3 linked regions of the Flavivirga spongiicola genome follow. The protein of the gene in region 1 binds, or shares a complex with, the protein of each later gene. Links are inferred from orthologs where the notes say so. Each region holds a gene or a part of one and is shown on either strand. Other genes may lie near its edges.

Evidence for each region. Proteins that work in one complex are often made in the same cells at the same time.
Region 2: the proteins of tsaD (region 1) and tsaE are in contact, whole or in part, in a crystal structure (PDB 6N9A), measured with the Thermotoga maritima proteins. The link is inferred for Flavivirga spongiicola from one-to-one orthologs. Residues at the interface, in WP_004082750.1 of Thermotoga maritima: Cys10, Asp11, Arg49, His50, Leu82, Gly84, Gly135, Gly136, Glu154, Thr155, Leu156, Asp157, Asp158, Ser159, Glu162, Asp165, Lys166, Arg169, Leu170, Tyr175, Lys213, Thr214, Leu217, Tyr218, Gln221, Arg222, Asn324; in WP_004082108.1 of Thermotoga maritima: Leu37, Gly38, Lys46, Lys57, Val59, Lys60, Ser61, Thr63, Phe64, Thr65, Leu66, Met67, Val69, Pro71, Tyr82, Arg83, Leu84, Asp86, Asp88, Phe89, Asp93, Ile128, Asp130, Glu131, Arg134.
Region 3: the proteins of tsaD (region 1) and tsaB are in contact, whole or in part, in a solved structure (PDB 4WQ4), measured with the Escherichia coli proteins. The link is inferred for Flavivirga spongiicola from one-to-one orthologs.

Annotation. Positions count from the first base shown.
Region 1 is NZ_JAUOEO010000001.1:3,874,432-3,882,046, forward strand. Bases 1,838-4,608 are described here. They hold tsaD (tRNA (adenosine(37)-N6)-threonylcarbamoyltransferase complex transferase subunit TsaD), read right to left. Parts: upstream 3,849-4,608; coding sequence 2,826-3,848; downstream 1,838-2,825. Other genes in these bases: Q4Q47_RS15420 (DUF1223 domain-containing protein), read left to right, coding at 1,838-1,924; Q4Q47_RS15425 (16S rRNA (uracil(1498)-N(3))-methyltransferase), read right to left, coding at 1,919-2,626; Q4Q47_RS15435 (translocation/assembly module TamB domain-containing protein), read left to right, coding at 4,040-4,608. Also shown: Q4Q47_RS15410 (hypothetical protein), read right to left, coding at 97-429; Q4Q47_RS15415 (DUF4159 domain-containing protein), read right to left, coding at 499-1,107; more of Q4Q47_RS15420, read left to right, coding at 1,196-1,837; more of Q4Q47_RS15435, read left to right, coding at 4,609-7,615.
Region 2 is NZ_JAUOEO010000001.1:4,148,535-4,156,369, forward strand. What follows is about bases 2,658-5,648. They hold tsaE (tRNA (adenosine(37)-N6)-threonylcarbamoyltransferase complex ATPase subunit type 1 TsaE), read right to left. Parts: upstream 4,365-5,648; coding sequence 3,951-4,364; downstream 2,658-3,950. Other genes in these bases: Q4Q47_RS16505 (TonB-dependent receptor domain-containing protein), read left to right, coding at 2,658-3,082; Q4Q47_RS16510 (hypothetical protein), read right to left, coding at 3,130-3,657; Q4Q47_RS16515 (hypothetical protein), read right to left, coding at 3,626-3,763; porX (T9SS response regulator signal transducer PorX), read right to left, coding at 4,558-5,648. Outside these bases: Q4Q47_RS16500 (alanine dehydrogenase), read right to left, coding at 1-444; more of Q4Q47_RS16505, read left to right, coding at 650-2,657; more of porX, read right to left, coding at 5,649-6,111; Q4Q47_RS16530 (HD domain-containing protein), read left to right, coding at 6,360-7,580; lpxD (UDP-3-O-(3-hydroxymyristoyl)glucosamine N-acyltransferase), read left to right, coding at 7,725-7,835. UniProt on the Escherichia coli protein: Required for the formation of a threonylcarbamoyl group on adenosine at position 37 (t(6)A37) in tRNAs that read codons beginning with adenine.
Region 3 is NZ_JAUOEO010000001.1:2,766,379-2,774,204, reverse strand. What follows is about bases 2,658-5,639. They hold tsaB (tRNA (adenosine(37)-N6)-threonylcarbamoyltransferase complex dimerization subunit type 1 TsaB), read right to left. Parts: upstream 4,500-5,639; coding sequence 3,816-4,499; downstream 2,658-3,815. Other genes in these bases: Q4Q47_RS11105 (TolC family protein), read right to left, coding at 4,721-5,639; Q4Q47_RS11115 (mechanosensitive ion channel family protein), read left to right, coding at 3,007-3,819; Q4Q47_RS11120 (DUF1304 domain-containing protein), read left to right, coding at 2,658-2,971. Outside these bases: Q4Q47_RS11135 (NifU family protein), read left to right, coding at 1-146; Q4Q47_RS11130 (dodecin family protein), read left to right, coding at 238-438; Q4Q47_RS11125 (thioredoxin domain-containing protein), read left to right, coding at 585-2,621; more of Q4Q47_RS11120, read left to right, coding at 2,618-2,657; more of Q4Q47_RS11105, read right to left, coding at 5,640-6,091; Q4Q47_RS11100 (efflux RND transporter periplasmic adaptor subunit), read right to left, coding at 6,115-7,242; Q4Q47_RS11095 (ABC transporter permease), read right to left, coding at 7,257-7,826. UniProt on the Escherichia coli protein: Required for the formation of a threonylcarbamoyl group on adenosine at position 37 (t(6)A37) in tRNAs that read codons beginning with adenine.

The DNA.
Region 1 (7,615 bases):
CAGAATCTACATGAAAAATAAAATCAATAAGAATAAGTAAGAGGTCTTTCATAAATAAAAGTGTTTCAATTTCAAAAGAAATTTGTTTGAGAGTACTTACTTAACCATAGTCCTATTGAAACCACTTGTTCTTGCTTTATCACTAAAACCGATTGCGATTGGAATTGTTGCAGTTAATGTACTAACTAATCCTAAATCCCATAACATAATAGTAACCAAAATTGCTATCAAAATACCTCCGATTAGAATAAGTTTGTTAGGTTCAGCATGTAATCTATTAATATGTCTTTTAGTATGATTTCCGCAATGCTTACATCGCTCATTAATCTCATTTTTACCATATTCTAATAAAAAATCATGTCGATTTGTAGTTTTGGTTTTTAAATAATTCTCTTTTTTACAAGAACTACAATAGTAACTTAATTTCATGTTAGTTTATAGATTATAGTGTTCAGTCTTCAGTCTCATTTTTTCTTTACGTCTTAGCAAAAATCTTACTTAATTTTCAAAAACATATTTAACAATATTAGCTCCCATTTTAAGTGCTTTTTCTCTAACATCTGCAGGGTCGTTATGCACTTCTGTATCTTCCCAACCATCACCTAGATCACTTTCGTAAGTAAATAACAATACCAATCGATCTTCTTGAAAGATTCCAAAAGCTTGTGGGCGTTTACCATCGTGCTCATGAATTTTAGGTAAGCCTTTTGGGAATTTATAAGGCATATTAAATATTTTGTGACTAGTAGAGAGTTCAACCAAGTCTTTATCAGGGAATACCTTTTTTAGCTCTTTGGTTATAAAAGGCTCCATACCGTAGTTGTCGTCTATATGTAAAAAACCACCAGAAATTAAATAGTTTCTTAAGTTTTCGGCGTCTGCTTCGCTAAAAAATACATTGCCATGTCCTGTCATATGCAATAAGGGAAATTGAAAAACATCAGGACTCCCAACTTCTACGGTTTGCGGTTTGGGTGCAATTTTGGTGTTTATATTTTGATTACAAAAAGCAATCAAATTTGGTAATGCTGTCGGATTGCCATACCAATCACCACCACCTTTATATTTTAAAATGGCCAAATCTTGAGCCATGCAGTTACCAGCCATTAAAGAAATACTAATGACAAGAACTTTTGTAAGATTTTCAATTTTAACCCAACTAAGTATCATAGATCCAAAAATAAAAAGAATTGCTATGCAAAAGATACTTTTAACTATAATTATGTTATCATTTTTCTTTCAGCCGAAAAAAGTAGAAACATTTAAGCCTCTTGTTGTTTTAGAGTTGTTTACATCTCAAGGTTGTTCTAGTTGCCCTCCAGCAGATGATTTACTAAATGAAGTTAAATCTAAATATTCTGACAATCAGATTGTTGCTTTGTCTTACCACGTAGATTATTGGAATTATATTGGTTGGAAAGACCCTTTTAGCAAGAAAGAGTTTAGTAATAAACAACGCGCTTATGGCAGAAAGTTTAATAGTAGCTCCATTTATACGCCACAGATAGTTGTAAATGGAAAAGAACATTTTGTTGGTTCTAAAAAAGGCGTTATGAAATCAAAACTTGATAGTTATTTAAAAAAGACCTCTCTAAACAGAGTCGTACTTAGTAATATAAAAAAAGAGAACGGAGCAATTTCTTTAGACTATAAAGTAGAAGGGGCTATTAATAAAAAGACATTAAGAATAGCTTTGGTTATTAATGAAAGGATCACTTCAATTAAGCGTGGTGAAAACAGAAATAGAACACTCAAAAATGCTAATATTGTAGTGGAGGAAGTTTATCTAAATTTAGATTCAGGAAATGGAAAAGGAAGCATTTCTATTCCAGATATAGTCACTCAAAATGATGATTTATCTATAGTAGCACTTATACAAGCTGAAAATTTAGATATTACAGGAGGTGGTCAAATAAAATTATAGTTCATTTATAAAAGCTACTGAATGACAAGCAACAATAGCAGCTGTTTCTGTGCGTAATCGCGTGTTTCCTAAAGTTACAGGGTTAAAGTTATTTAGAAGTGCTTGCTCGATTTCTTTAACACTAAAATCACCTTCGGGTCCAATTAAAATAGTAATGTCCTGTTTTGGTTTTAGTGATTCTTTTAAAGATGTTCTATCGGTCTCTTCACAATGTGCGATGAACAAACCACCATTAAAACCTTGTTTTAAAAAAGCTTTAAAAGTAATAGCATCATTTAATTTTGGTAAATAACAATTTAAAGATTGTTTCATAGCCGATTGTAAAATACGCTCGAAACGTTCTGGTTTAATGACTTTACGCTCGCTATGGTCACAAATAATAGGTGTGATGCTATCTATGCCTATTTCAGTAGCTTTTTCTAAAAACCATTCGTAGCGATCGTTCATTTTTGTCGGTGCAACAGCTAGATGTAAATGATAATCTCTTTTTGGTTGTAGTGATTTAGACACCATAATGGCCGTACACTTGTTAATATTTGGTATGGCAATTTCGGCAGTAAATAACCAACCATGACCATTTGTAATATGCAATATATCCCCAACATTCTTTCGTAAGACCTTTACAATATGTTTGCTTTCTTCTTTTGGGAAAGAAAACTGCTCAGTATTTTTTGTTATATCTGGATTATAAAATAATTGCATAAGGCGAAGATAGAAAGGATTTACGATTTGCGATTGCGGATTTTTGATTTTTTGAGCTACTTGTATAGCAAACTATACTGATTGTTGATTACTGAACACTGAATACTAATTTCTCGCGAAGACGCAAAGGCGCAAAGAAAAAATCGTGAATTACAATATCAAGTACTGCCAACTGCTACTGAATACTGAACACTGCATACTATATTTTAAGTCTAGCTGAAGCCATAACATTCTGTTCAGCAAAATCACCTTCCAAATATTTTAAGTAGCCTACAATAGCTATCATAGCAGCATTATCTGTGGTAAATTCAAATTTAGGGACGTATGTTGTCCAACCAAATTTTTGTTCACCGTCTTTTAAAGCCTTACGTATACCGGAATTTGCAGAAACGCCACCACCAATAGCAATTTGTTTAATCCCTGTTTGCTTTGTAGCAAGTTTTAATTTGTCAATTAAAATACCAATGATGGTATATTGTATAGAGGCACAAATATCATTTAGATTTTCTTCAATAAAGCGAGGGCTTGCTTTTACTTCTCTCTGAACAAAATATAGAATAGCTGTTTTTAAACCGGAAAAACTAAAGTTTAAACCGCCTACTTTTGGTTTTGTAAATTGGTACGCCTTCGGATTTCCCATTTGTGCGCGTTTATCAATTTCTGGCCCCGCTGGATACCCTAAACCAAGGATTTTTCCACTTTTATCATAAGCCTCCCCTACAGCATCATCAATGGTTTCACCAATGACAGTCATATCAAAATAGCTTTTCACTTCAACAATTTGTGTATGTCCGCCAGAAATGGTCATTGCAATAAAAGGAAATGATGGTTTATTAAAACCTTCTTCATCAATAAAATGAGCTAAAATATGTGCTTGCATGTGGTTAACATCAATTAGCGGAATATCTAAGCCATAAGCTAAAGATTTAGCAAAGGAGGTTCCCACTAATAAAGATCCCATTAAGCCAGGGCCGCGAGTAAAAGCAATAGCATGTAGTTGATCTTTAGTTACACCTGCTTTTTTTAATGCTTGATGTACTACCGGGACGATATTTTGTTGGTGAGCTCTGGATGCCAATTCTGGTACCACACCACCAAATTCTTCATGTATTTTTTGACTTGCCACAACATTGCTTAAAATCTTTCCGTTGTGTATTATAGATGCAGCTGTATCATCGCAGGACGACTCAATTCCCAGAATGTAAATATTTTGTGAGGACATTAGTAAATATTAGGCACAATAATTGTTAATTTTGAAACAGAATAAAAATCTAATACATAGTTTTTATTCGTAAGTACAAAAATAGGGTATTCTTAATTCAAATTATAATTTAAAAAGACATCAAAAAATTCTTAAAAATAGTATCAAAAATTGTAGGCATTATTTTGCTGCTTTTCATCATTTTGGTGCTAGTGCTTTCTATACCCCCAATTCAAACGAGTTTAGGTAATTATGCTACAAAAAGAATCAATGAAGATTTTGGAACTAATATAAATATTGATAAAGTTGGCTTACAGTTTAATGGCGATGTTGAGCTTAAAAATATTTACATAGAAGATTACAAAAAAGATACGCTTATAAATATAACAGAATTAAACACTTCTATTTTAAATTACAGAAATTTATCTAATGGCAAATTAGAATTTGGAGATATAGATATTATAGATCTGGTTTTCAATATAAAAACCTATGAAGGAGCAAGAGATACCAATTTGGATGTTTTTGTTGCTAAGTTGGAGGGAGACAATCCGACCAAAGGAGATGGCAGTTTTTTACTGTCCTCTAGTGATGTATCTATTTATAACGGTATTTTTAGACTATCTGATGAAAATAGAGAAACCACAAACGTTCTTCATTTTAATAGTTTAAACATTAATGCTACCAATTTTTTAATTAAGGGGAGTGACGTAAGTGCCAGAATTAATACATTGTCTCTTAAAGATAGCCGTGGACTGGTTATGGAAAATTTAATGACGGATTTTGCATATACATTAAAAGATATGACGTTTGCAAATCTTCAAATAAAAACACCTCATTCTGTTTTAAACGGCCATTTAAAATTTTCTTATGATAGAAAAGATTTGCAATTCTTTACAGATAAAGTTTTGGTTTCAGCGAGTTTTAAAGATTCTAATGTACAATTAGATGAGCTTAATACATTTTATAATGAATTTGGAACAAATCAATCGGCTAAATTTAGTGTCGATTTATCCGGTACTTTAAACGATTTACAAACAACAAACTTAAAATTGAATACCAGTAGAAATACAAGGGTTTACGGAGATATCAATTTTAAAAATTTATTTAATAAAGAAGAAGATAATTTTTATATGAACGGAGATTTTAGAAACTTATCTTCGACATATAGAGATTTAAAAGGTTTATTACCAAATGTTTTAGGACAGGCTATACCCTCGTCGTTTGATCGATTAGGTATGTTTATTATTGTTGGAAATTCACAAGTAACATCCTCTAAAGTAATTGCAGATATTGAAATAGTTACAGAGTTAGGTTTTGTTGATTCAAATTTAGAAATATCAAGAATTAATGATATTGATAATGCTTCTTACAAAGGAAACATCATTTTTGAAGAATTTGATTTTGGAACATTCCTTAATGATCCGGCAGTTGGAAATGCGTCTTTAAATTTTGACGTAAATGGTAAAGGGTTTATTGCAGAGAACATTAATACGCAAGTAAAAGGAGATGTTTTTGAAGTTGATTATAACGATTACAATTATAAAGGGGTAAAAGTTGCGGGAAACGTTAGAAACAAAATTTTTGATGGAAATCTAGCTGTGAATGATAAAAACTTAAGATTAAGTTTTGCAGGACTTATTGATTTTTCTGAAGTTATCAAGAAGTACGATTTCGATGCTAATGTTGAATATGCAAATTTAAAGGCGCTAAATTTTGTAAAGAAAGATAGTATTTCCATCTTTAGAAGTCGTGTTAAAATGAATATGAATGCAAGTGATTATGATGATGCTCATGGTAAAATTTCTTTCAGGAAAACATCTTATAAAAATCAAAATGATGATTATTACTTCAATAAATTTGATGTGTTTTCTCGATTTGAAGGTCATACACGATTTATTGAATTTAATTCCCCGGATATTATCGAAGGTGATTTAAAAGGACGTTTTGTATTTAAAGATTTAAGGAAGCTATTCGAAAATTCATTAGGGCACATTTATACTAATTATGTTCCGCATGAAGTAGCGACAAATCAAAGTATAGATTTTAACTTTAAAATTTATAACAAGATTATTGAAGTGGTTTACCCTGAAATTGAACTAGGTAAAAATACATATATAAGAGGGCGTGTTGAAAGTGATGAAAAGAACTTTAACCTCACATTTAAATCACCAAAAATTAGATTGCTGGACAATTTTGCTAATAATATTGAGTTGCAAGTAGATAATAGTAATCCGCTTTTCAATACTTATATAGAAGTAGATAGTTTAAATACAAAGTATTACAATGTCTCTAAATTTAATTTAATTAATGTAACTGTAAATGATACCTTGTTTATGCGATCCGAGTTTAAAGGAGGTAAGAGTAATAATGATAGTTATAATTTGAGTTTTTATCATACCATTAATGAAGAAAATGAATCTGTTATTGGTTTTAAAAAATCTGATGTAACTATTAAAAACAATAAATGGTTTATTAACGAAAATAAAGATAGATTTAATAAAATTTCTTTCAATAAAGACTTTACAAAGTTTGATATCGATAAGTTTAAAATTAATCATAAAAATGAGGAAATCAGGCTTTCCGGTTTCATAAGAGATTCTACAGAAAAGGATTTAAAACTAAACTTTAAAAATGTTGATTTAGCAAAAATAACACCGGATATAGATAGTATTGCCTTAGCAGGCAATGTGAATGGTAAGTTAGATATTCTTCAGCAGAAGGGGAGTTATTTACCAAATTCAACAGTAATTATAAATGACTTTAAAGTCAATAACTTTCCTTTAGGGGATTTTGATGCCACCATTACAGGAAATAAAAATCTCACGAATTATGTTGTAGATGCTAAAATTAAGAATGATAAATCTAACTCTTTTAAAGCAGATGGAAATATTTCCGTTGGTAAAAATCTACCTAAAATAGATGTCAATCTAACTTTTAACGAATTCAATTTGCAACCTTTAAATCCGTTATTAGATGGGGTGTTAAGTCATATTAGAGGCCTGGTATTTGGTGAGGCTAAGATAGTTGGAAACCTTAATAAACCAGATATAAATGGAGACTTAACTTTAACAAACTCTGGTTTTGGTATACCTTATTTAAATGTAGATTATAGCTTCAATGAAAATGCTTCAGTAACTTTAAAAAACCAAAGTTTTATTTTTAATAAGATTCGGTTAACAGATACAAAGTTTAATTCCAAGGGTCAACTTAATGGTATGTTGAGTCATGTTAACCTTTCTAAGTGGCGTTTAGATTTAGACTTGCGAACCCCTCGATTATTAGTACTTGATACTAAAGAAGCTGAAGACGTTTTGTATTATGGTACTGGTTTTATAGGTGGAAGGGCAAGTATCTTTGGGCCAACAGAACAATTGGTTATTGATGTAGTTGGAGAAACCAAGCGCGGTACCGTATTTAAAATTCCACTTAGTGACGCTGAATCCTTTGGAGATAATTCTTTTATCCATTTTATAACAAAAGATGAAAAAGAGGCCAGAAGAAAGGGAGAAGACGTTACTTTTAACGAGATTGAAGGATTGGAATTAGATTTTGATTTAGATCTTACGGAAGAAGCCGAGGTGGAAATTATTATTGATAAAAATACAGGACACTCATTAAAGGGACGCGGTAGAGGTGGTTTATTAGTGGAAATTAATACAAATAGTAAATTTAATATGTGGGGAGATTTCTCTGTATTTGAAGGTGTTTATAATTTTGCTTATGGCGGTTTAATTCAAAAAGAATTTATTGTGCAACCAGGTGGTACGCTATCATGGGATGGAGATCCG
Region 2 (7,835 bases), 270 kb from region 1 along the record:
AATAAACTCAAAAGCTAATGCTGTGATGCGTTTTGAGGCTAATGCCTCAAAATATTTTTTAGATTGGGTTTTTATCTGAAGCGCAGATATTAATATGGTTTGCGGATTAATAAGTTTAATTTGTTCTATACTTGGAGGTTCCACTTTAAGAACCATAGGACAAGCATATACTTTAGCCGTATCTTTTGTAATTTCAGCACCAGCTTCACTATAATCCTTATCACTAAAACTGGCACCATTTCCTGCTCCAGATTCAAGCAATACCTTATGCCCGTTACTTACTAAAGCAAATACTGCATCCGGTGTTAAACATACCCTTTTTTCTTGAAAAGCAGTCTCTTTAGGTATACCTATAAACAGTTCTCCCTTGCGTTTTAGTAGTTCAAGAGTTTCTTCTTGAGGTAAAAGTTGTTCCTTAGTAAAAGGCGAGAGTGGTTTCGACATGGTTAGTTTAATTAATAAAAAATCAAATTACAAATAAATTTTCTATTGTTAACACAAACTGAAAATAATTATTTTAGTTTTTTAAAAGCTAACAAGATTAATATTTTAATTTCAATTCTTGTAAGAAAATAATTATTATTTTTATAACTCCTCAATAAAATGTTTTAAATTAATTATTTATAAGTTTGCATTATCAAATACATCCATGATTAAAAATCTATTTTATCACTTTATTCTGTTGCTTTCTCTCTCATCTTTTTCTCAAGAATATAGGTTAAATGGCTATGTTAAAGATGACAATAATAATCCAATAGCGCATTCTAATATATTAATTACTAGTTTAGGAGGTTCAAAAATTGCAAATGGTACTTCTACAGATGAAAAAGGTTATTTTATAATCGAAAATCTAAAAGCCGGGGATTATATATTAAAAATTAGATTCCTTGGGTTTAAAACATATTCTACAAGAGTCGAACTCGATAGAAACATTCATTTTGATACTATAATACTTGAAGAAAATTTAGAAACGCTTGATGGAATAACGGTGGTCGCAAAGAGACCTACAGTTAATCGCATGGTAGATCGCTTGGTTTTTAATGTAGAAAACTCTACGTTATCGAATGATAATGTTTTAGATGTTTTAAAGCATACACCTGGTGTTTTGGTTCATGATGGTACTATAACTGTAAAACAATCAACACCCACGGTATATATAAATGACAGAAGGGTGCATTTGTCTTCAAGCGAGGTTCAGCAACTTTTAGAAGGCACCTCTGCCACTAATGTAAAATCGATTGAAGTCATAACAAATCCTCCTGCAAAGTATGAAGCAGAAGGTGGTGCCGTGCTTAACATTGTAACCAATAGAAATATTATAGCAGGCTATAACGGAAGTGTTTTTGGGAATTATAGACAAGGCTCAGAATTTCCAAAATATTCATTTGGAACGAGTCACTTTTTTAAAGCAAAAAAACTCAACACCTATATAAACTATAGTATAAGCCCTAGAAAGGATTTTCAGCATAATAACGAATTTATAAACTTTTTAAATGACAACAATCAAAATACATCAAGTTGGGAAACAGATTATAAAAGAACACGCGAAACTTCAAACCAAAATATAAATGCCAATATAGATTATGATATAAATGATCGTAATAGTCTTGGTTTTTCAACAAGCATGTTAATCACTCCAAGAGACCATACAAACACTTTTGTTAATTCTCTAACCGAAGTTTTTAACGCAAATAAAACTTTAGATTCTACATTTAATACTTTAAACCGTAAGGTGGATGAAACCTTCAATCTGGCTTTCACACTTGATTATGTGCATAAATTTAAAAAGGAAGGGGAGAAGCTCTCTATAAGTACGCATCATACAAATTATGATTTTTCGAGTTTCCAAAATGTAGATACAGACTATCGTTTTCCTGATAATATACTCATACGAAGTAATCGATTTCAAACATTTTCAAGTCAGGTTATAAAATTATATACAGGTCAGCTAGATTATGAATTGCCAATAAATGGTTCAGCACAATTTGAAGCAGGAGGCAAGGTTTCTAATATTAATTCTGAAAGTATCTTAAATCAGTTTATTTTTGAAAATGATATAAAAATAGAGGATTTACAAAATTCTGATACTTTTTTATATGATGAAATTAATTATGCAGCCTATATAAGTTATTCCAAAGATTGGGAGCGTTGGAGTTTTAAATCTGGACTAAGAGTTGAACATACGGATATAAAAGGGAATTCATTATCTACTAGTCAAAATAGTAATAATGATTATTTAAAGTTGTTTCCATCTCTTCATTTACTGCATAAGTTAAACGATAATAATGAACTGTATTTTAACTATAATAAACGCATACATAGGCCGAGATATAATGAATTAAACCCGTTTAAGTATTTTTTAAATGATAATGTATATATAACTGGAGACCCAAATTTAAAGCCTCAAATTGATGATACATTTACTTTAGGATACACTTTAAAAAAGGATTATGCTTTTGAGCTCTATTATCGCTATGAAACTGATCCAACAATTCGAATCATATTTCAAGACAATGACAATAATAAGTTAACATATGTAGATACTAATATAAATCGTAGTATTTCATATGGCTTAGATTTTACAACATATAAAAAGTTAGCTAATAACTGGAATTTATATGTGTTATCATCTCTTTTTTATTATGAAGAAGAATTTTTTGCGTTAAAAAGCAGTAACGCCCTATTAGTAAATAACAGATGGTCAATCTTTGGGCAAATAATCAATTACTATAGTTTTTTAAAAGATCATAGTTTAACAGCAGATATTTCCTATTTATATATATCACCTATAGTTAATGGGCCAACAGATGCAAGTGCACGATCGGGAATTGATATAAGTATAAAAAAAACATTTTGGAATAAAAAAGCAACACTTAGTATTGGAGCTACAGATATATTTAATACTCAAAACTTTAAAACAATTACTCAATACCTAAATCAAGATGTGTTTTTAAAATCGAGAAGAGAAAACAGATTACTTACTTTTGGGTTTAATTATAAGTTTGGAAACTTTAGATTGCGTACAAATAAAAAAGAAATAGATCTAAATGAGCGAGAGCGATTTAAAGAAAATACAAATTAATTGATTTTTGATTAAAATTGGCAGTAATCAAACGAAAGTGTGTTAAGCTAAAAATAATTCTTAACCTTACCCCAAAAGTTTTTAGGAGACATTTTAAATTCATCTTCAAGTTCTTGCATTGATTTATTGACTTCAGATAAGCTATTAAATATTCTTGCCCTAATCAAATAAATGGTAGGTATTACAATTGCCATGACTGGTATTAAATACATTATGTGATTAGAATCTAAGTATTCAATATCATCATTAAAAGTCATAATTATTTGATAAAAATACATAGCAATTGGCACTAGTAATGCATGATACCACCAATGACGACATGTAAAAAACCATAGAAATATTAATAATAAAGGAACTAATTTATTGGTAAGCGTCCATGCTACAGTTCGAACGCTTTCATAATGTGTACTCTCATAGTTAAATAAAAAAGTGTTCCAAATTTTTATATCTGGAACACTTTGGTATAAATCGAACAAATAAGGTGTAATAGCTACCAAAGTAGCTATTACACTCCCAAGGATTAGATCCTTTTTATTAATATTATTATTTTGGGAGTCTGATTTTACTCTTTTCAATTTTTGCTGTTTGTTGTCCATTTTGGTTGTAAGCATCAGCAGCTTGAGCCATAAACAACATTCCTCCGAAAATTGCGATTGCAATTACATACTTTTTAGTTTTCATTTTTAAAGGGATTTATTAATTAATATATCCAAATGTAACTAAAGGCAATTTTGAAGTTTTTCTTGAAATGTTAAAAAAATGTTAAAAAAAGAGTTTTTTTAAATTTCCAATGTGGTTTTCCCGTAAAACTTCAAAATTCGGAGTGTTTTTTATGTTATTTATTTGTATAAGCTAGTAATTATGTTAGTTATATGTCTTTTAAATTTAGTCTTAAAATCCTATTATTAGTACTTAATTCTAAATCAACTCTATCGAAATGATCCGTTAAAATGGGTTCAATCTTTTCTGGCCATTCGATCAGTTTCCAATGCTCCGAGTCTATATAATCTTCAATTCCAAAATTATAAGCCTCTTCTAAATCATTTATCCTATATAAATCAAAATGATATACTTTATCATTATTTAATTGATACTCATTTACAATAGAAAATGTTGGACTACTTACTTCGTCATCACTACCTAAAACTTTTACTATGTTTTTTATTAATGTTGTTTTACCAACACCCATATCGCCATAAAACAATAAGGTTTTAGTTTTTACATTTTTAATGAGCTGTTTTGCAATATTTTCAACATCATTTAATCCAAAGCTAATCTCCAATTTTATTAAATTTTATACGCAAGTATAACCATAAAAAATCAAAAAAACAACAAAAAAATGTATTTTATCGATGTTTTTTGCTTTACATAGAGTTTTTATTTTTAATTGATCTATATAAAGGTTATTTAATTTCCTTCCGATAGTAGATTTAGTTTTATAAATTCAGACACTGTTTTAATAATAACGGTTATATTTATTTTGGGTCAAAAACTACGAAAGGGATAATCATTTCTTCAAGAGAAACACCACCATGCTGATAGGTGTTTCTAAAGTAACTTACATAATGATTATAGTTATTTGGATATGCAAAAAACAAGTCGCTTTTTGCAAAAATATAAGAGCTACTCATCTTTATTGACGGTAAGTGAGCTTCTTTTGGGTTTTTAAAAACCAATACATCCTTATCATCGTAAGTTAAGCTCCTTCCGGTTTTATAACGAAGATTTAAACTTGTGTCTCTATCACCAATTACTTTTGATGGATTTTTAACATTAATAGTACCGTGATCTGTTGTTAAAATGAGTTTAAACCCTAGTTGTTGGGCCTGCTGTATCATTTCTAAAAGGGGTGAGTTTTTAAACCAGCTTAAAGCTAAAGACCTGTATGCCTTATCGTTTGAAGCCAATTCTTTAACAACTTCCATTTCTGTTTTGGAATGTGATAGCATATCAACAAAATTATAGACAACAACTGTTAAGTCGTTAGACTTAAGTGATTTGAAATTATCAGCTAATTTCTTACCGTTTTTCAGATTTGTGATTTTATGATAATCATAATTTAAATGAGTTAATCCTAATCGTTTCATCTGGGTATCTAAAAAGGCCGCTTCATGCAAATTTTTACCACCGTCATCGGTATCGTTTTTCCAATATTCTGGAAATAACTTTTCCATCTCACTAGGCATTAACCCAGAAAAAATAGCATTACGAGCATATTGAGTGGCCGTTGGTAAAATACTGAAAAAAGCCTCTTCTTTGATTTTTTTATAATAGTTGTTAATTATAGGTTCAAAAACTTTCCATTGGTCATAACGTAAATTATCAATAACAATTAAAACCGTTGGTTGATCTTCACTAATCTCAGGAGCAATTTTTTCTTTAAAAAGCATGTGGGACATTATGGGGGATTCTGAGTTCGGTTTAAACCAATTGGCATAGTTCTTCTCTATAAATTTACCGAACTGAATATTTGCTTCATTTTTTTGAGACTCTAAAATCTCGAACATCCCTGCATCTTCAATATCTTCAAGTTGAATTTCCCAATAAATAAGTTTTTGATACAAATGGACCCATTCTTCATAAGAATTAACCATAGATAAATCCATAGCGATTTTCCGAAATTCCTGCTGATAGTTTGAAGTTGTTTTTTCAGATACTAATCGAGAATGATCCAAATTCTTCTTTAAGCTTAATAATATTTGATTTGGATTTACAGGCTTAATGAGATAATCCGCTATTTTGTTACCAATAGCTTCTTCCATAATATATTCTTCCTCACTTTTGGTGATCATAACAACAGGGAGGTTGTCTTTCTTTTCCTTTATTTCATTTAAAGTTTCAAGACCAGTAAGCCCAGGCATATTTTCATCTAAAAATACGATATCAAAATTTTTATCATCTATGACATCAATAGCTTCACTGCCACTCATGCATGTTGTAACGCTATAATTACGTTGTTCCAGAAATAGAATATGAGGTTTTAGTAGATCAATTTCATCATCTACCCAAAGTATTTGTATTGTATTCATTTAAATGTTTTTAATAATCATTTATTGGTAATTGTCTTTTATCTAGATTTCTTTAAATACGTAACAAAAATTAATATAAGCTCTTAAATGTCGGGTCGAGCACAGTCGAGACTTTCTTTTTTAAGACTCTATAATAAAGGGACCTCTCGACTGTGCTCGAGGAGGCACTGTTTTAATTTTTGTTATGTATTAAATAATAGTCTGTATATAATTATATTTGTGTCTATTAAACATTAACTTTTTCAAGTTTGAACAAACTTAAAATATTAAACGACCCAATTTACGGATTTATTACTATTCCAAATTCGCTTATTTTCGATTTAATTCAGCATAAATATTTTCAACGGTTACGTAGAATTACTCAAATGGGTATGTCATATTTGGTTTATCCCGGGGCACACCATACTAGATTTCATCATGCTATAGGCTGTGTGCATTTAATGCAACAAGCGGTCAATGTACTTCGTTTTAAAGGAGTTGCGATTTCTGAAGAGGAAGAAAAAGGACTGTACGCTGCTATTTTGTTGCACGATATAGGTCACGGCCCTTTCTCTCATGCTATGGAACATAGTATCGTTAATAATGTATCGCACGAAGACATTTCTTTGCTTTTTATGGAGCTATTAAATAAAGAATTTAACGGAAGTTTAACGCTTGCTATTCAAATTTTCAAAGGAGAATATCATCGAAAATTTATGTGTCAGCTTATTTCCGGACAATTGGATATGGATCGGGCCGATTATTTAAAGAGGGATAGTTTTTATACCGGAGTTGCAGAAGGCAATATAAATAGTGAACGATTAATCACGATGCTTCATGTTGTTAATGATGAATTAGTAATTGAAGAAAAGGGAATTTATAGTGTTGAGAAATTTTTGGTGGCTAGACGTCTCATGTACTGGCAAGTTTACTTGCATAAAACGGGATTGGTTGCAGAACAATTATTGATTCGAGTTTTAAAGCGCGCTAAGGAGCTACATCATATTGGGGTTCAATTAGAAGCCAGCAAAGCTTTATTATTCTTTTTAGAGAATAAAATAGCAATTGATAATTTCGACAACGATACGCTAGATATATTTTCCCAGTTAGATGATTATGACATTATTTCGGCTATGAAACACTGGCAACATCATGATGACTTTGTACTTAGTAAGTTGAGTAAAATGATAATAAACAGAGACTTATTAAAAATTAAATTGAAAAGTAAAGTCATTAAAAAGCAAAATCTAGAAAAACATATTCAAGATTTAATTACTACATATAGAATAAGTGAAAAAGAAGCAACATATTTTGTGTTTACTGGAGAAATCTCAAATCAGGCCTACCAACTGAAACACCAAGGTATAAATATTTTACATAAATCGGGGAAAATTGAGGACATCGTTAAAGCTTCAGATCAACTTAATCTAAAGGCCTTATCAAAACCCGTAACTAAATATTATATCTGCTACCCTAAAGAAGTACTATAGTTAATTTTTACAAATTAAAAAAAATATAACTATATAAAATGTGACATGTGTCTTTAGAAAACAATAAGCATCGGCACATGAAAAACTTTAGTACATTTTTCCTATTTTTGCGTCAATCAAACAAAAAACTACAAACTTTTCAGTGTGAAATTTACAGCACAACAAATAGCAGGAATATTAGAAGGTGATATTGTTGGTGATCCAAATGTAGAAGTTTCAAAATTATCTAAAATTGAAGAAGGAACCCAGGGTTCC
Region 3 (7,826 bases), 1.1 Mb from region 1 along the record:
AAAACACAAAAAACGTAAGTGTGATGCTACAAGGCGCATGTAGTGGATGTCCATCATCTACTTATACTTTAAAAAGTGGTATCGAAAACATGTTAAAAGAAATGCTTCCGGGTAAAGTTAAAATGGTAGAGGCTATTAATGGTTAATTTATAAACATTGTGACTTTTTTACTTTTTGTGTATCTAAACAAGTGTAAACAAAAGTGAAAATTCAATAATTTATAATTTAAAAAACATTATGTCAGTATTAAAAGTAATTGAAGTTTTATCAAACTCAGATAAAAGTTGGGAAGATGCCACAAAAAAAGCAGTAAAACATGCTTCTAAAAGTGTAAAAAATATTCGTTCTGTATATGTTCAAGACCAAAGTGCCAGCGTAAAAGATGGTGAGGTTACCGAATATAGAGTGAATCTTAAAATCACTTTTGAAGTCAATTAAGTTTGCATTTAATTTAAAAAACATAAGCGTTCCTTTTGAACGCTTTTTTTATGCCTAAATTTCGCTAACTTTGGTGAATGAAGCATTTACAACCTCTCCTATTCATTATTTTAATAATAAGCTGCAAAGGTCAGAACACAAAATCTATGGAACATAAATATACCAACGACCTGATACATGAAACAAGCCCATACCTATTACAACATGCTCACAACCCCGTAAACTGGAATGCCTGGAATAAAAACACACTAGCTAAAGCTAAGGCAGAAAATAAATTATTATTAATTAGTGTTGGTTATGCCGCTTGCCATTGGTGCCATGTTATGGAACATGAAAGTTTTGAAGATAGTTTGGTCGCTCAAATAATGAATAAAAATTTTATTAATGTGAAAGTTGATAGAGAAGAACGCCCAGATGTAGATCAGGTATATATGAATGCCGTTCAGCTTATGACAGGAAGAGGCGGTTGGCCTTTAAATGCTATCGCATTACCAGATGGAAGACCTATTTGGGGAGAAACCTACGTCCCTAAAAAACAATGGATGAGTGCCTTGGAACAAATCTCAAAATTATATGTTGAGAAACCTGAAAAGCTTTATGAATATGCCGATAAACTAGAGCAAGGGTTAAAGACTTTAGACATTGTCACTTTAAATACAGACGAACCCGTTTTTAAGACTGATTATATATCTAGTGCTATTAAAACATGGTCTGCGCAGTTTGATAATAACCAAGGCGGTATGAATAGGGCTCCTAAATTTATGATGCCTAATAACTATCATTTTTTATTAAGATATGCTTATCAAATAGATGATAAAAAATTACAAGACTATGTTAATTTAACACTCAAAAGGATGGCTTATGGTGGTATTTTTGATCAAATAGGTGGTGGTTTTTCAAGATACTCAGTGGACGCAAAATGGCATGTGCCTCATTTTGAAAAAATGCTTTACGACAATGGGCAATTAGTAAGCTTGTATTCGGACGCTTATCTCATTACTAAAAATGAGTTGTATAAAGATATTGTCACAGAGACTTTAGATTATATAAAAAGAGAGATGACCACCGAAAATGGTGCATTTTACTCATCACTTGATGCAGATAGTAATACTCCAGAAGGCGAATTGGAAGAAGGCGCTTTTTATGTTTGGCAAAAAGATAGCTTAAAGACTATTTTACAAAACGATTATGAATTGTTTTCAGATTATTACAATGTTAATAGCTATGGCCTTTGGGAGCATGATAACTATGTCTTAATTAGAAGGGACGATGATGAAAAAATAATCAAAAAATACGATTTAACAAAAGACCTCTTAGCTGAAAAGAAAGAGCATTGGAAACAAACTTTAACAGCTATTCGTAATAAGCGTTCTAAACCACGTTTAGATGATAAAACACTCACCTCTTGGAATGCTTTAATGCTTAAAGGGTATATTGATGCTTATCGCGTTTTTGGTGATCCTTCTTATTTAGCATCTGCCGAAAAAAATGCTAATTTTATAATTAACAATCAATTGCGAGAAGATGGTGGTTTAGATCATAACTACAAAAACGGAAAAAGCAATATTAATGGCTATTTAGAAGATTATGCAGCAACCATTGATGCCTTTTTAACACTTTATGAAAACACATTAAATGAAACATGGTTAACTACTGCCAGAGATTTAGCTAATTATACTTTCGACCATTTCTTTGATGAGGGAAGTAAAATGTTTTATTTCACATCGGATGAAGATGAATCTTTAGTCTCAAGAAGTATTGAATATAGAGATAATGTCATTCCTGCAAGTAATTCTATTATGGCAAAAAACCTGTTCAGACTATCTCATTATTTTGATAATACGCATTATAGTAAAACTGCTATAAGCATGTTAAATAATGTAAAACCGGAAATGCAAGAATACCCATCGGGCTATTCTAACTGGTTTGATTTAATGCTAAACTATGCGAACCCTTACTATGAAGTTGCCATCGTAGGAAAAGATGCAAAAAATAAAATTGCTGAGTTAAACAAAACGTATATTCCTAATAAACTTATTGCTGGCAGTACTTCAGATAATAGTTTACCTTTATTAGAAAATAGATACAACCCAGATAATACGCTTATTTATGTTTGTGTAAACAAAGCCTGTAAACTTCCAGTATCTGAAGTTGATAAGGCCATAACACTATTAAAAGAATGACTTTTTTAACCATCTTATTAATTTCGGTAGTTGCTTTTGAACATATATATTTTCTTATTTTAGAAATGTTTTTGTGGACGAAGCCAAAAGGTATAAAAACCTTTGGGTTAAAATCTAAGGAATTTGCCGAAGAAACCAAAGTTCTAGCAGCAAACCAGGGACTATATAATGGTTTTTTGGCTGCAGGGCTAATTTTTTCTATCATACAAAAAAATATAATATTTGCTGTTTTTTTTCTTATTTGTGTGACTATTGCAGGCATCTATGGGTCTTACTCTACAAAGAAAATAAAACTATTTTATGTACAAGCCGTTCCCGCTATTTTGGCTTTGTTAAGTTGTTTCTTTTAAAAAGATAAAACCTTTTAATCTAAAAAACGAATTCAATGGATTTAGAAAAATGGACTGATTTAGGATTGACATTTATTAAAGACTATGGCATAAAAGTTCTTGGTGCCATTATTATATGGATCATTGGTTCCTGGCTCATAAAAAAAGCCAATAGAATGATTGCCAAAGTGATGACTAAAGCTAATTATGATGCTAGCTTACAAAAGTTCTTACTTAATTTAATCAGTTGGGTTTTTAAAATACTATTGTTTTTAGCTATTTTATCGCAATTGGGTGTAGAAACAACCTCTTTTGCAGCTATTTTAGCAGCTGCAGGTTTAGCTGTTGGCTTAGCACTACAAGGTTCCTTAGGAAATTTTGCTGGTGGTGTTTTAATTATGATTTTTAAGCCCATCAAAATTGGCGATTTAATTGAAGCACAAGGAGAGTTAGGGGTTGTAAAAGAAATTGAAATTTTTACTACCAAAATTTTAACGCCTACTAATAAAGAAGTTATTATTCCTAATGGTGCATTATCTAACGGAAACATTACCAATTATTCTACTGAAGGGAAGTTACGTGTAGATCTAACGATTGGCGTAAGCTATGATGCCGATATAAAACAAACTAAGGATGTGTTAATGACTGCTTTAGCATCCAACCCACAAGTACTTCAAAATCCTGAACCTACAGTTAATGTCTCTGAGTTGGCAGATAGTTCTGTTAATTTTGCAGTACGTCCATGGTCTACTGTTGAAAATTATTGGGATGTGTATTTTGGAACGCTTGAAAAATGTAAAGAAGCACTTGACGCGGCTGGTATAGAAATTCCATACCCACATCAGGTTGAAATTCATAAAAACGCTTAAACAGACTTAGGTTTAGGTTTTAAAGCCACAAAATCTTTTAAATAATAAGGTTCAAAATAAGCGACATCTTCTAGGTCGCTTATTTTATATTTATTATAAGCCAAATGGCTCATTTCATTTGCTGAAGGTAATTTATCATCAATAAAAACAGCATTTGGGTGCTTGATTAATGTTTTTGCTTTTTCAACACCATTTCCTATAAAGTAAACGTTTCCTTTTTCTAAATAATCTTCAAAGGAATTTTCATCCAAAATTTGCGCTTCAGTAGCTCTTATTTGATTATAATCAGTGTTGAAAACAGCAGAATACACTTCCATTCTTCTTGCATCTAACATGGGGATAATAACCCCATTATTACAAGTAACCTGATGTGCTAAAGCTTCTAAAGTAGAAACAGAAATTAAAGGCTTATCTAAAGCAAAACAAAGCCCTTTAGCTGCCGAAACTCCAATTCGTAAACCCGTATAAGATCCAGGACCTTTGCTCACAGCAATGGCTTCTATATTGCCTGATGCTACTTTAGCTTCTTTTAAAAGGTCATCAATATAAACATGAAGTCTTTCGGCATGCGAATAGTTTTTATCGTAATCTTCTTTTAGAACGACTGTTTCTCCATCTTTTGAAAGTGATACGGAGCAATTAGTTGTTGCTGTTTCTATGTTTAAAATGTATATACTCATTTTGCTTTTTAGGTCAAAAATTACTTGAAACTTCTGAAAAAGTTCACTTGGATGTCATTGTAAAGGAGAAACGATTAGCCTGCACTGAGCGCCAAAGTGTGGCAATCTGTTTGCTTATAAGCCTATAACTTAGTTATAATAAATAAACAGATTCTCACGTCGCACTTGTGTGCTCCTCAGAATGACAGAAAAATTAACCTTTTTAGACCTCTTTTTTTCAATTAATCAGTTAAAGATTTTCCCATGTAAAAGTCTAAAACTTTTGTCTTAAAAACAAAATTATACTTCGCATTTAAAAAAGAGGATTGTGCATTAACCAATCTATTTCTTACTTGTTCTAACTCAAAAGAAGTACTTACTCCTAAATCGTACTTTTCTTGTGCGTTTTTAAATGCTTCTTCTTGAGCTATCACAGATGTTTTTGAAGCTTCATATTGTTTTAAAGATGCTTTAGCATCAGCGTAGGCTTGTTCTATATTCGTCGTTAAAGTTTGCTTTTCTAGATCTAAAGCTAAATTTGATTTTTCTTTGTTAATTTTAGACCTTTTAACGTTTGCGTCATTTCTAAAACCAGAAAAAATAGGAATACTCAAATTGAGTCCAAAGTTATATCCCAAATTATTTTCTAATTGTTTACCGAAACCATTAGACCTAAGCTCTATTAACGTTCCAGTATTCTGGTCAAAAATAGGGATCACATCATCCTGCCCTTGAATGTGCTGGTAAGAAGTTCCTAATCCAGCTCCAAAAGTTAACGTAGGATAATACGAACTTTTAGCAATAGCCACATTAAATTCAGCATTTTTAACATTTAGCTCAGCATTTTTTATTTCCGGTCTGTTGGTTAATGCGTAAGATAAAATTTCATTCGTACTATTATAAATTAAAACCGTATCAGTTAAATCTATAAGAATACTTTCCACATCAAAGCCCTCTTTAGAGACTTGAATTATTTGAGACAGATTCAGCAAAGATAAAATCACACTGTTTTGAGCATTTACCAAACGCTCACCATCAGCTGCTAATTGAGATTGAGATTCTAATAAATCTGCTTTAGCTCTTACTCCTGCATCAACAAAACCTTGCACTTGATTTAAACTTTTTTGGCTAATTTCAACCTGTTCTTCAGCCAATTTTAAAGTCTCTTTATTGAGTAAAATATTAAGATAGGCATTAACAACATTTAGTGAAATATTATCCTTTAAAATATCCAACTGAAGCTGACTACTTTTTAAACCTAATTTAGCCTGCTTATAAAAATTTATATTTTGAAAGCCATTAAAAATGGTTATTCCTGAATTTAGTCCAAAACTATTTCCTCTTGTATCTCTTGATATTCTACTACCATCGTTACCAATAAATGATCCAAAATTAAAATTTTGTGAGGCAGATGCGCTAACGGTTGGCAAAAAGTTAGCCTTAGCAGTAATGATATTCTCTTCGGCTATTGATGCATCTAATTCTGTTTGCTTTACCGTAATATTATTCTCTAATGCATGATTAACACATTCCTGGAGTGTCCATTTTTTCTCTTGTGCAGATAGTGTTAGGCTTATTAATAAAAATGCTGATGCAAAAAAATATTGTTTCATTATAGGTGATTTATACTTAATCATTAATCTTCGTCTTCGTTATCATCATCTTCATTATCTTTTGATGCTTTATTCCATACTTTAACTTGATCACCTTCTTTTACACCTTCGGTAATTTCAACATTAATACCATCAGAAAGTCCTAGTTTAACATTTTCTTTTTTAAACTTATTATCACCATTTAATATTTCGACAAAAGGCTTTTCTGTAATCCTGTTATATTGAAGTAACGCTTCTCTAATAGCTAAAACACTATCCTTACTTTCAATATCTATTTCTGCATTGGCACTATAACCAGCCCTTACATTTGTAGTGGAATCTACCGTAACATTTGCTTTAATTGTAAATTGAACGGCTCCATTTTCTTCTTTCCCTTTTGGAGCTACAAAAGTTAACTTTGCAGGAAACTCTTTATCATTAATGGCCCCTAGTATAACTTTTATCTCTTTGCCTTCTTCTAATTTCCCTACTTCTGCTTCATCAACTTTGCCTTCAAAAATCATAAGACTCATATCTGCAATCGTTGCAATGGTTGTTCCTGCATTAAAATTATTACTTTGTATAACCTGATCGCCTTCTCGAACAGGAATCTCTAAAATAGTTCCTGCTATTTGAGCTATAATATTGGTATTTGCCGAGTTACCTCCTGAAATAGATCCCCTCTTAATAATTTGGTAATCGTTTTGAGCTTGCACCAATGATTCTTTTGCCTGATTGTATGACAGTTCACTGTTTTCAAAATCCTGGATAGAAATAACACCTTTGTCAAATAAGGTCTTATTTCTATTATATAACACTTTGGCATTATCGAAAGATAATCTTGCAGATGCTATCCTACTTTTTGCACTTACTAAACTTTGTTCATTGGGCACGACTCTAATCTTAGCGATTAAATCTCCTTTTTTCACAATGTCTCCTTCTTCTACAAGGATTTTATCTACTATTCCCGAAATTTGTGGTTTTAATTCAATCTCTTCTTCAGGATTCAATTTACCCGTTGCTACCGCCTTTGTATTTATGGAAGTATAAAAAGGCGTTTCTACTTTATAGTCCACAACATCCTTTGAGTTTGCATCTTTAAAGTATTTTAATACCCATACTAATAGTATGATGGCTACTATTATTAAAATGATTTTTACTGTCTTGTTCATTGTTTTTTGATTGTTTATTCTTCTCTTAACGCTTCTATTGGTTTTATACTTGTGGCTTTAAATGCCGGAATTAACCCGATTAAAGTCCCTAAAATCACTAATATTAATAATGCTATAAATACAACGGCTATAGATACTGATGCATTCACTATGGCAGCATCATCTCCTTGGCCAAAAGCTGTATCCAGGCCTATTAAAATCCATCCTCCTGTTATGATTCCAAAGATCCCGGCAACTAATGTCAAGAAAACAGCTTCAACAACTATTTGCCTTTTGATTTCAAAAGGGGTAGCACCTAAAGCACGACGCACGCCTATTTCTTTGGTACGCTCTTTCACGGTAATAAGTAAAATATTACCTATAGCAAAAACACCTGCTATTAATGTAGCAATACCAACAAACCAGGTTAAAAATTGCATCCCAACTAAAAACCCTGTTACCTTAGCAAACTCTTTACCCAAATTAAAACTACCTAAAGCGCGATTATCTTTTGGATGAATTCTATTTAAATTTTTAAGCAACAATTTAGTATCGGCTTCTATCTGCTTAATGTCATATTCTGGTTTTCCAGTTATCATCATCCA